Regions from separate parts of the Kluyvera sp. 1366 genome, predicted to be linked through region 4. Evidence: predicted binding sites of a transcription regulator. Region 4 holds the regulator's gene; each other region holds the start of a gene.
What was found. Region 4 encodes Fur, which represses iron uptake genes when iron is present. Its sites were predicted from a motif close to ATAATAATGAGAACNACTATCAA; they were not measured.
Positions count from the first base shown of each region.

Region 1 (3,161 bases), on a different contig from region 4:
TCGATATTAGTCTCAACATTCTGACGCGGTTTCTGGCGGCCATACTGCGTCCAGTTGATGTTGGCGCTGAGATCCTGCGTCGCCTGCCACTCCAGCTGCGAGTTGATGGTGAATTCCGGGATCACCGACAGCGGATTGCCGGTTTTCTTGCTCTCGGAGCGGAACATGTAGGTGGCGTTGGAGCGCCATTCCAGCGTATCGGCGATCAAAGGAATAGTCAGATTTCCTTCCAGTCCTTCCACAATCGCTTTGCCGCCGTTTTCCCAGCGCAGCACGTTGTAAACCGGGCGAGTGCTGGAATAAACCGGCTCGGTGCCGGACACAATCTTGTTCTTGTAGTCATTGCGGAACCAGGTGATGCCCGCAACGTAGCCCTGGTTGCTGAACTCCAGTCCAATCTCTTTGTTGACGCTGGTTTCTGCATCAAGATCGTTGTTCCCCAGCAGATAACATTGGCTGAGCCCAATCGGGCAGCCGTTGCCGCGCGTGGAGAGCAGATAACCCGGCGTTGATTGATACAGGTTTGGCGCTTTAAACACCCGTGCGATACCGGCCTTCAGGGTGAAATAGTCGCCCAGACCTTGTGAGAGGTTCAGGCTTGGGCTCCAGTTGGCGCCAAACTGATCGTGATAATCAAAGCGCAGGCCCGGAATCACTTCGGTGCTATCGGTGGCGGCAATGTTGTCTTCAAAGAACAGTGAACTGATGGTGGCGCTGTTCTTACTGCTGCGCTGCGATGGATCGCCAGAACTGCCTGGCAAATTCACGCCGCTCGCGCTGGCCGCAAGCATTGATGCTGGATCGTTCAGCTCGTCGCGGTTCCACTCCGCGCCCAGCGTCACGGTTTGATCGACCAGCAGCTGCAGCGGGAAGTTGATCTCTCCGCCCGCGCGATAGCTTTCCAGGCGGCTGGTGGCGTACGTATCGCTGTTGATCATTCCTTCAGTACGCCCGGCAGTGCCTTCCTGCAGGCGGGTGTTATTGGTTTTCTCGTAGTTGAAATTGAGCTTCGAGGTTCCCCAATCCCTGATACCGTTGTGCGCGATGCCGTAGCTCTGGCGATACATGCGGTTAGTTTCATCACCGTACAGCGACTCCACTAAACCGTCGGTGCTGGCGTTGCTGTTACTGTTCTGCGTGTCACCGGCATAAATATTGCCCTGACGGCTGTAGCCCCAGGAGAAGTCGATGATTTGCAGCGGCGTGATTTTCCACGACAGCACGGTATTGATGTCTTTGTTGCGCACGCCTTCACGGCCCGCCGCGTATGAACCGTTTTCTGCGGTGTTGATATCGAACGCATCGGCATCGGTGCGGTTGATGTTGCCGTACAGGCGCATGGTCAACGCATCACCGGCCAGCGGGCCGCTGAGATTGAAGTTAGCGCGTCGGGTATCGCCTTCTTTGCTATTTTCCGGCTGGCTGGTATAGAGCGACAGCGAGCCGTGCCAGTCGTTGGTGGGACGCTTGGTAATGATGTTCACCACGCCGCCCGCCGCGCCAGAACCGTATCGAGCAGCGGCCGGGCCTCGAATCACTTCAATGCGCTCAACCATTTCAACTGGCACCCAGTTGGTATCGCCGCGTGAATCACGCTCGCCGCGCCAGCTGTAGCGCACCGAGTTACGAGAGGAAACCGGCACGCCATCGATCATCACCAGGGTGTTTTCCGGGCCCATGCCACGGATATCGATTTGCCGGTTATTGCCGCGGCTGCCGCTGGCGCCGTTACCGGTAAGGTTTACGCCGGGCATTTTGCGAATGATGTCGGAGAGATCGTTAACAGGGGGATTTTTTTTGATGTCTTCAGCGGTGATGGTGGACACGCCCGGTTGCTGTTTCAGCTCCTGCTCGGCGGTGACGATCATTGATTCATCGTCAGCCAGCTTTTCGGTGGTTTCAGCTGCAAAGGCAGGCGACGTTAGCATTCCCGCTAAAAAAAGCGCAATTGGACGCTTTTTGCCACGCATGGTTACATTCACTTAAGTTTTCTCCCTGTAACGTTAACAATTGTAAGTAAATGCGCATGATAATGATAACGGTTCTCATTGTCTATTCAGTGAGACGGCAACATGCCTGACAATACAAACCTTTACAAAGGTTGTTCGGTTGCGGGGTATGAGTTGCGGAGAGGGGAATTTCTCATTTGCTTAGAAGAAACCGTTATGAGTAAGAAGAAATGTGTCGATGAATACTGGATAAGCAGGCTATTGATTCACTAGCATATTCTGAATTCTGCTGAGTGTTACGTGCCAAATCTCGGGCGGAAATCCCGCCTTGCAACCGTGCTAGCGGCTATTGCCATATTTCGGCAATAGATATGTTTTTTTCGCATTTGTGATTGTTATCTATCTTCCAGAGAATGCTAATCGGGACGTAAATACCCGTCATAATTTCAGCCGCAACTGCGTTGGCTCCGCGTGTTCACCCCAGTCACTTACTTAAGTAAGCTCCCGGGGATTCACACACTTGCCGCCTTGTTGCAGCTGGAATTATTTAGGGTATATGAGGATGACAATTCCACTCACCGCACGCCGTTCGCACGAGGTGAGTCAGGAGACAAAACCATCGCTACCTCAACGCCTTTTCCCTGTGGGGAAACTTTTTATAAATCAGGAGAAAGGTTCCAGTGAAATTCGCCAAAGGCATGACTCTTCTTGCGCTCGCGCTGAGTGCACACACCGCGTTCGCCGCCGATGAAAACGTCCCAACTGACAGCTCAATCCACGTGCAGGCCGATCCTGCGCTGAAAAGCCTGCTGCCTGCGGATGTGGTGAAACGTGGCTACATTGTTGCCGGAACCAACCCCAACACGCCGCCAACCACCTTCTATAAAGAAGACAACAAAACGCTGGCCGGCCGTGAAATCGATATCATGAATGCCGTGGGCGAGCGTCTGGGAATCCAGGTTCAGTGGCGGGACACCGGCGGTTTCGACAACATCATTCCAGGCCTGAAAACCGGTCGTTACGATGTGGCGCTCTCCAACATCAACGCCACGCCAGCGCGTGCCAAAATCATCGACTTCGTGGGTTACTACGATGCCAGCCGCCTCGGCATTATCTCGCGCAAAGATGCCAACATCGCGCCATTCAAAGAACTGGCCGATGTCTGTGGTAAAGAAGTGGGCGCCGGTTCCGGTACCACCCAGGTTACGCGTC
Region 1 is NZ_JBTRDW010000001.1:562,646-565,806, reverse strand. Features, by position in the region: gene ACVLVH_RS02660 (TonB-dependent siderophore receptor) at 1-1,970, opposite strand, end outside; gene ACVLVH_RS02655 (ABC transporter substrate-binding protein) at 2,630-3,161, shown strand, end outside.
Region 1: a site for Fur is predicted at 2,027-2,049, ahead of ACVLVH_RS02660 (TonB-dependent siderophore receptor). Genes of this name have one in related genera too.

Region 2 (3,161 bases), on a different contig from region 4:
CCAATAGTAACAATAAATTAACAAATTGCGTGCAGGCATTAAAAAAGGCCGCTACGGGAGCGACCTTTACGGCAAGGCTAAGTGGAGTGACGTTACTTCTTCACCGTTTCCATGCCCATCAAACCAATCTTCAGATAACCGGCTTCACGCAGCTGATCCATCACTTCCATTAGGGTGGCGTAATCCACCGATTTATCCGCCTGGAAGAAGATGGTGGTGTCTTTCTTGCCTTCGGTTTGTGCCGTCAGCGCATTCACCAGCGTCTCTTTGGTGACCGCATCGTTTCCGATGAAGATCTGCTTATCTTCCTTGATGGAGAGATAAACCGGTTTTTCCGGACGCGGCTGCGGCGCGCTGGTCGATGCTGGCAGGTTAACGCGCACATCGACGGTAGCTAATGGCGCGGCGACCATAAAGATGATCAGCAGAACTAACATGACGTCGATAAACGGCGTCACGTTGATTTCGTGCATTTCGCCATCGCCGACCGAGTCATCGTTTAAACGCATCGCCATAATACTTATCCTACGCGCAATTTCTGTGCCGCCGCTGGACGGTTGGCTTCTTTCGCGGTATCCACGTTGCCGAGATCCAGATCGCGGCTCTGCAGCAACATCACCTGCGCGGCGACATCGCCCAGCGACGCTTTGTAGCTGGCAATCATACGCGCGAAGACGTTGTAGATAACCACGGCGGGAATTGCCGCCACCAGACCAATCGCGGTAGCCAGCAGCGCTTCGGCGATGCCCGGCGCGACGACTGCGAGGTTAGTGGTTTGCGTTTTCGCGATGCCGATGAAGCTGTTCATGATGCCCCAAACGGTACCGAACAGACCGATAAACGGCGCAACGGAACCGATGGTGGCGAGGAATCCATTACCGCGACCGGCATGACGGCTAAATGCAGCCACGCGGCGTTCGAGACGGAAGCTGGTGCGCTCTTTGATGCCATCCAGATCTTCAGTACCAGCGGAGAGCTCCAGCTCATTCTGCGCGTCGTTAAGCAGCACAGCGCTGTGGCTGTTACTTTTGAAGTTTTCAGCAGCACGGTAAGCATCGTTTAATGAGCGGGCTTCGCCCAGCGCTTGCTGCTCGCGTTTCAGGCGACGTTTTGCCCCGCTCAGCTCAGCAAACTTACCGAAGAAAATTGCCCAGGTGACAACCGAAGCCAGTAACAGGCCAATCATCACAATCTTTACCACGATATCGGCATGCTGATACATGCCCCAAACGGAAAGATCCGTTTGCATCAAATCACTGGCTACCACGCTGCATCTCCAACTTCTGTTGCACAGTTCACGATTGAAGCGCGGATCATAGCAAAAAACACCACCGAAGTGATAGTGGTTCTCATTACTATTTACAAAGCAAAGATGCCCGCGATTTCCACAAGTTAGCGGATGTTATGCGCAATACTGGCCTCACTCTGATAATCCGCAATCAGGCTCAACCCGCTACACTGATTCGTGGTAACGTGAATGTTTTGTGGGAAATGTCAGGAAAGGCAGTGATGGCAACGAAAAAAATAGACACCACGCTTGTCAGCGCGGGACGCAGTAAACGTTACACGCAAGGCTCAGTTAACAGCGTAATTCAACGCGCTTCATCCCTGGTTTTTGACACGGTCGCCGACAAGAAACGTGCTACCGCTGGCCGCGCGTCAGGCGAGCTGTTTTATGGTCGTCGCGGCACCCTCACCCATTTCTCGCTGCAAGACGCCATGACCGAGCTGGAAGGCGGCGCAGGTTGCGCGCTCTATCCGTGCGGTGCGGCGGCGGTCTCTAATGCCATTTTGTCCTTTGTCGAAGCCAGCGACCATATTTTGGTGAGCGGCGCGGTCTACGAACCGACGCAGGATTTCTGCTCGAAAATTCTCAGTAAGCTGAACGTCACCACCACCTATTTCGATCACTGCATCGGCAGCGAAATTGGCGAACTGGTGCAGCCGAATACGCGCGTGGTGTTCCTGGAATCACCGGCGTCGATCACCATGGAAGTGCAGGATATTCCCGCGATTGTTGCCGCCGTGCGCGCCAAAGCGCCGGAGGCGATCATCATGATCGATAACACCTGGGCGGCGGGCGTGTTGTTTAACGCGCTGGAGCATGGCATCGATATTTCGATTCAGGCCGGCACCAAATACATCATTGGTCACAGCGACGCGATGATTGGCACGGCGGTAGCAAATGAGCGTTGCTGGCCGCAGCTGCGCGAGAACTCCTATCTGATGGGCCAGATGGTCGATGCTGATACCGCTTATATGGCGAGCCGCGGCATTCGTACGTTGGGCACACGTCTGCGTCAGCACGAAGAGAGCGGATTGCAGGTGGCGGAATGGCTGGCCACGCAGCCGGAAGTGGCGCGCGTTAATCATCCGGCGCTGGCGCAGTGTAAAGGCCACGCATTCTGGCAGCGCGATTTCAGCGGCAGCAGCGGTTTGTTCTCGTTCATCCTGCATGAAAAACTGAGCCGTGAGCAGCTGGCAAATTACCTCGATCACTTCCACCATTTCAGCATGGCGTATTCGTGGGGCGGCTATGAATCCCTGATTCTGGCGAACCAGCCTGAAGAGCTGGCGGCGATTCGTCCGGCGGGCGGCGTGGATTTTGACGGCACTTTAGTGCGTCTGCATATCGGCCTCGAACATGTCGATGACTTGCTGGCTGACCTTAAAGCCGGTTTTGCACGTTTAAGAAGTTAAACAGAAGATAAACCACGCTGTGGCGGCGATGAGAGATCAACGTATGCGATGCCACAGAAGGTTAAAATTAGACTCCTTGTGACTCGATGGAATAGCTGATGGGTGTTTTACATGAGATTGTCCAGGCGCTTTGGCATCAGGATTTTGCCGCGCTCGGCAATCCGGATGTGGTTTGGATTGTCTACGGCGTGATGTTTTTAACGCTGTTTCTGGAAAACGGTTTGCTGCCCGCGTCATTCCTGCCGGGCGATAGCCTGCTGTTACTGGCGGGCGCGATGGTCGCCAAAGGTGTGATGGATTTCGTGCCGACCATTGTGATTCTGACCACGGCGGCCAGCCTTGGCTGCTGGCTCAGCTATCTGCAAGGACGCTGGCTCGGCAACACCAAACTGGTGAAAAGCTGGTTGCTGCATCTGCCCGCGCAATATCATCAGCGCGCGTGGAATATGTTTAACCGCCAC
Region 2 is NZ_JBTRDW010000007.1:236,572-239,732, reverse strand. Features, by position in the region: gene exbD (TonB system transport protein ExbD) at 93-515, opposite strand; gene exbB (tol-pal system-associated acyl-CoA thioesterase) at 521-1,249, opposite strand; gene metC (cystathionine beta-lyase) at 1,510-2,700, shown strand; gene ACVLVH_RS17445 (DedA family protein) at 2,799-3,161, shown strand, end outside.
Region 2: a site for Fur is predicted at 1,337-1,359, ahead of exbB (tol-pal system-associated acyl-CoA thioesterase). Genes of this name have one in related genera too.

Region 3 (3,161 bases), on a different contig from region 4:
ATTGATATGGCAGGAACAGATGCTGTGCGGCGAAGTCTGCGGCAATCAGCAATAGCGCGCCGCACAGCGCCGCCAGCGGCAAGGCACCTTTAACGCCGCCGCCAAGACGACGGGCAATCTGCGGCGCCAGCAGCGCGACAAACGAAATCGGCCCGACCAGCGCGGTTGACGCCGCCGTGAGCACCACGCCAATCAGCATCAGCCACATGCGGCTGCGCTCCACCGGCACGCCAAGCGCGCAGGCGGTATCGTCGCCCATCTCTAGCAAACGCATCCGCCGCGCCAGCAGCGCCATCAACAGTAACGCCAGCAGCAGTACCGCAATCACCGGCGGCGTTTTTGCCCAGGTAATGCCGTTGAGCGATCCGGCGCTCCACAAGCCCGCACTCAGCGCCGACTCCAGCGAGGCGCTGATAATCAGCCAGGAATTCAACGCCATCAGCAGCGCGCGCACGCTGATGCCGACGATAATCAGCCGGAAGGTCTCTACGCCGTTGCGCCAGGCAAACAGATAGACCAGCGCCGCCGTGGCGATGCCGCCAATCAACGCTGCGCCGGTCATCGCCGTGACGCTTTGATTAAACAGCACCAGCGCCACCAGCACGCCGCTGTAAGCGCCGGTGTTGAAACCGAGAATGTCCGGGCTGCCGAGCGGATTACGCAGCAGCGACTGGAAAATTGCGCCGCTGATGCCTAACGCCGCACCAATCAGCAGCGCCATTAGCACGCGCGGCAAGCGCCATTCCAGCACGATCAGTTTGACGTTGCTGGCGCCCTGCCCGAGCAGAATTTGCCAGATTTGATCACTGCTGATCTGCAATGCACCGCGCGTCATCGCCATATAAGCCAGCAGAGCGCAGGCGCACAGCAGCCAAAGCGTATGTAACCCGACACGACGCGTCATAGTGCACCCCGGCCCAATTTACGGCGCACCAGCGCAATCAGCATCGGCGCACCGAGCATCGCCGTGACGATGGAAACCCGCAGCTCGCCCGCCACCAGCAGGCGGCCAAGGATATCGGCGGCGAGCAGCAGAATCGGCGTGATCAGCGCGGTCGCAGGCAGCATCCAGCGGTGATCGTTGCCCACCAGCCAGCGGGCAAAGTGCGGCGTCATTAAACCGACAAAGGCAATCGGGCCCACCGCCGCGGTGGCTGCGCCGCACAGCAGCGCAATCGCCAACAGGCCAAGCAGTTGGGTGCGCGCCACCCGCGTGCCGAGCGCGGTCGCCATGTCGCCACCCATACTCAAACTGTTCAGCGCCTGCGATAGCGCAATGGCCACCACGCTGCCGATCAGCACCGCCGGGAACAGCGTGCGCAGCGTGGTGAAATTGCGAATATCCAGCGAGCCGCTGTGCCAGAAGCGCAGATGATCGTAGATGTCGGGATTGAGCAGCGACAGGCCAGAGGTTAATCCTTCCAGCACCGCGCCCAGCGCCACGCCGGCCAGCGTCAGACGCACCGGATTGACACGCCCGCCGCCAATCGCGCCGGTCATCGCCACCAGCACGGACGCCAGCAGCGCGCCGCCAAAGGCGAAGCCGAGCCAATCCACCGGCGAGTCAGCACCGAACAGCGCAATGCCAATTACCACCGCGAAACCTGCTCCGGCGTTGACGCCAAGAATGCCGGGATCGGCCAGCGGATTGCGCGTCAGGCTCTGCATCAACGCACCAGCGAGGCCGAGCGCCACGCCCGCCAGCAAACCGGCCAGCGTACGCGGCAGGCGCGCGTCACGCACAATGACGCACTCCGCGCTGTGACAGGAGGTGGTAAGCGAATGATAAACATCGGGAAGCGGTATTGATTTTGCCCCCAGCATTAAGCTGAGCGCGATGAGGAGCAAGAGCAGAATCCCTGAGCCTGCTAATGCACGAATCTGGCGCATAGCGTTCTAAACCTTCACTGTTCAACGTCGTTGCATGCGCGATGTAACTTGATAATGGTTATCGTTATTACTCGCGTTCAGCTATGTTACCATGACTCGCCTCGCGGACGATGAGGAAAATTGGTGCAATAAGGCGAACACATGAACAAATCTTCCCACTTTATCGATCTCTCGCTGCTGAAAACTCACCCGGCTTTTCGCGCGGTGTTTATCGCGCGTTTTATCTCGATTGTCGCGCTCGGCATGCTCGCTGTGGCGGTGCCGGTGCAGATTCAGCACATGACCCATTCACCGCTGCTGGTGGGCTTGGCGGTGACGCTGGCCGCTGCCGGCATGTTTATCGGCCTGCTCACCGGCGGCGTTTTGGCGGATCGCCATGAACGCAAAAAGCTGATTTTGTTTGCCCGATCCACCTGCGGCTTAGGTTTTATCGCGCTGGCGATTAACGCCGCGCTGCCAGAACCCTCTCTGATCGCGGTTTATCTGCTGGGTTTCTGGGATGGTTTTTTCGGCGCGATTGGCGTCACCGCGCTGCTGGCGGCGACGCCCGCGCTGGTCGGTAGGGAAAACATTATGCAGGCGGGCGCTATCACCATGTTGACGGTGCGCTTCGGCTCCATTTTATCGCCCGCGATTGCTGGTCTGGTGATTGCTCACGGCGGCGTGACGTGGAACTACGCACTCGCTGCCTTTGGCACCTTACTTACCGTGTTAACGCTGCTGAAATTGCCCACTTTGCCGCCGCCGCCACAACCGCGTGAACATCCGCTGAAATCCCTCGCCGCTGGCGTGCAGTTTCTTTTCGCCAGCCCGATTGTCGGCATGGTGGCGCTGATTGGCGCATTAGTCACGCTGGCCAGCGCGGTGCGCGTGCTCTATCCGTCGCTTGCGCCGCATTGGTCAGTGAGCGCTGACCAGCTTGGCCTGATGTATGCCGCCGTGCCGCTCGGCGCAGCTATCGGCGCGTTCACCAGCGGTAAACTGAAACACGCCGCGCGTCCCGGACAGCTGGTGCTCGGCAGTGCGATTGCAGCGTTTGTCGCGTTGGGTTTGTTTAGCCAGATGCCGAACCTGCCGCTGGCGTTAGCCTGTTTAGTCGCTTTCGGTTACTTCAGCGCCATCAACAGCCTGGTGCAGTACGCGATGATTCAGGCATTAACGCCAGATCATCTGTTAGGCCGCATCAACGGCTTGTGGACCGCGCAGAACGTGACCGGCGATGCGATTGGTGCGGCGGTGATTGGTGCGATGGGTTCATGGCTGCTGCCACC
Region 3 is NZ_JBTRDW010000005.1:368,999-372,159, forward strand. Features, by position in the region: gene fepG (iron-enterobactin ABC transporter permease) at 1-904, opposite strand, end outside; gene fepD (Fe(3+)-siderophore ABC transporter permease) at 901-1,890, opposite strand; gene entS (enterobactin transporter EntS) at 2,032-3,161, shown strand, end outside.
Region 3: a site for Fur is predicted at 1,939-1,961, ahead of fepD (Fe(3+)-siderophore ABC transporter permease). Genes of this name have one in related genera too.

Region 4 (3,161 bases):
TGGCGGTAATGGATCCGTTGAAAGTGGTGATCGAGAACCTGCCTGCAGGTCACGATGAGATCATCACTATGCCGAATCATCCGAACAAACCGGAGATGGGCACGCGTGAAGTGCCATTCAGCCGTGAAGTGTGGATCGATCGCGCTGACTTCCGTGAAGAAGCCAACAAGCAGTATAAGCGTTTGGTGCTGGGTAAAGAAGTGCGTCTGCGTAATGCTTACGTGATCCGTGCCGAACGTGTGGCGAAGGATGCTGAAGGCAATATTACCTGCATCTATTGTACTTGCGACGTTGATACGCTGAGCAAAGATCCGGCCGATGGCCGTAAAGTGAAAGGTGTTATCCATTGGGTTTCTGCAATCCACGCGCTGCCAGCGGAATTCCGCCTGTACGATCGTCTGTTCAGTGTGCCAAATCCGGGCGCGGCTGAGGATTTCCTCACCACCATCAACCCAAACTCACTGGAAATCAAACAGGGCTTCGTTGAGCCTGGTTTACGTGCTGCCGATTCGATGGCACCGTACCAGTTCGAACGTGAAGGCTATTTCTGTGCTGATAGCGTCTATTCACAGCCCTCCAGGCTGGTGTTTAACCGCACCGTAGGTTTGCGTGATACCTGGGCAAAAATCGGCGATTAATAGTTTTAGTCGCGAGCACGATAAGATCATGAAAGGGCGAGCAATCGCCCTTTTTTATTATCTCAATTTGGCCAGATACGACCTTTTATGCTGCACGCCTCAATTCGCCTTTAATTCCCTATTTGCGACTATTCTGACTTTAGAAAAATTAACCCATTTGGCAGTGTGAAAAACTTTTTTTCAGGTAGGCTATGCGCTCTCAGACGGTGCTCTGCGGCTTATCTAAGGAAAAAAAATGACAACTCTCGCCCAGGAAGCCAGGCATAGCGTGGTGGTTTTACATCAGCTTATTGAACGTATTTTCAATCAGGCGGAAGGCAGTGACGACAGCATTGATCTGTTTTTATCGCACTTTCATCCCGAGTTCAAAATGGTCACGCCGCAAGGCAAACGATTGGACCTCAATGAAATGGAAGTGCTGTTTCGCCAGTTACAGGGGCAGCGTGAAGGCATGCGCATTGCCACCAGTGAGCACGCCATCATCTCGCAGCAAAGCGAGGAAGTGACGATTCAGTATCGTGAATTACAGATGATGAACGGCATCAATCAGAGCCGCATTTCACTGGCGGTATTGGATTGCAGCACCGCCATTCCGCGCTGGCGCTACCTGCAGGAAACGCTTGTCGCCTGATTACAGGCATAAAAAAACCGGCTCAAGCGCCGGTTTTTTTTATACTGCATAGCACACTCAATTACTTATCGTGGAGCGTATCGTCTTCGCGGCAGTCTCCCAAAGCACAATGACCGTACAGGTACAGGCTGTGGTTGCTGAGCTTAATGCCGTGGCGAGTGGCAATTTCACGCTGACGCGTTTCGATTGATTCATCGCTGAATTCTATAACTTTGCCACAATCCAGGCAGATCAAGTGATCGTGGTGATGCTGCTGAGTCAGTTCGAAGACAGATTTGCCGCCTTCAAAGTTGTGACGGGTTACGATGCCCGCGTCGTCAAACTGGTTAAGAACGCGATACACCGTTGCCAGACCAATCTCTTCGCCCATATCAATCAGGCGCTTATACAAATCTTCCGCACTGACGTGATGGGACTCTGGGCCGGGTCCCTGAAGCACTTCCAGAATTTTCAGTCTGGGTAGCGTGACTTTCAGGCCAGCCTTCTTCAATGCGGAGTTGTTGTCAGTCATGCGGATATTGTCCTGTTACTTTGCTAGTCACTTGCGGCGCAGGGGCCTTGAATGTTTAGGTCAACGCGCATTCTCATTTGCGTCTCATTATAGAACTCAAGCAGTGAAATGAAAACCAAGGCAACGTCCTTAATCACCAAAGTTTGTAAGGATATCGTCACTAACGTCTTCAAGACGCTTGGGTTTTGGATTCCATTTCACTCAGCCTCATTCTACTGCCAGAGGAATAAGCGGATGACCATTGCGGGTATTCTACAGATTTGCGGGGAAAAGTTAAAAAACCGTAGCTATTATTTTTATAGGAAATTCCGTTACCCGATGTGAGGCAGTGCGCACATCGGGCAGAGCAGGGAATTAAGCTTCAATAATCTCTTTCAGCTGCAGCTCATCAAAGATCTGCTTCACCCACTTCTCAACGCGTTCGTTGGTCAATTCCGGCTGACGGTCTTCGTCAATGGCCAAACCAAGGAAGTTTTTGTCATCGGCCAGGCCTTTAGAGGCTTCGAAGTGATAGCCTTCGGTTGGCCAGTGACCGACGATCACCGCACCATTCGGCTCAATGATGTCACGGATAGTGCCCATCGCATCACAGAAGTACTCGGCGTAATCTTCCTGATCGCCACAACCAAACAGCGCTACCAGCTTACCATTGAAATCAATCTCTTCCAGCGTCGGGAAGAAATCGTCCCAGTCACACTGCGCTTCGCCGTAATACCAGGTTGGGATACCCAGCAGCAGGATGTCGAACGCTTCGAGATCTTCTTTGGTGCTCTTAGCAATGTCATGCACTTCGGCGACATCTTTACCCAGTTGTTTCTGGATCATCTTTGCAATGTTTTCAGTGTTGCCGGTATCGCTGCCGAAGAAAATGCCTACGATTGCCATGGGTTAGGTAACCTCTTAAATCCTGATTGTGAAAGTAAGTCAGTTGACTGCACAGTTATGCGAATAATAGCAGACCGGTAAAAAGTGCGGAACGTATAAAACCGTGACTTTGTGTTCCAGCGTGCGGTCTTCGCGCGTTACGACAGTTTGAGCTGTGCCAGCAGCATTTGTTCAATCAATTCGCTGCGACTGATGTTTTGCTGATCGGCTAGCGTGCTGAGGGCGTCAACCGCCTCGCTCGACATCTTCAGCTCAACACGACGCAGCCCACGCACTTTATCGCGCTTGAGCTGATTGCGTTTGTTGATGCGTAACTGTTCATCACGCGTCAGCGGGCTGGTTTTCGGGCGACCAGGACGCCGCTCGTCTGCGAAGAGATCAAGCGTAGTGCGGTCTGTCTGTTCTTTTGCCATGGTTTGTAAAACTGAGTGGGCGCGAACGGCGGAAAGGCGCTGCGCGATTAAAACATTATCGGCCCGACCACGGCGAAAAAATA
Region 4 is NZ_JBTRDW010000004.1:193,762-196,922, reverse strand. Features, by position in the region: gene glnS (glutamine--tRNA ligase) at 1-638, shown strand, start outside; gene ACVLVH_RS10225 (hypothetical protein) at 874-1,269, shown strand; gene fur (ferric iron uptake transcriptional regulator) at 1,331-1,780, opposite strand; gene fldA (flavodoxin FldA) at 2,135-2,665, opposite strand; gene ybfE (LexA regulated protein) at 2,803-3,078, opposite strand.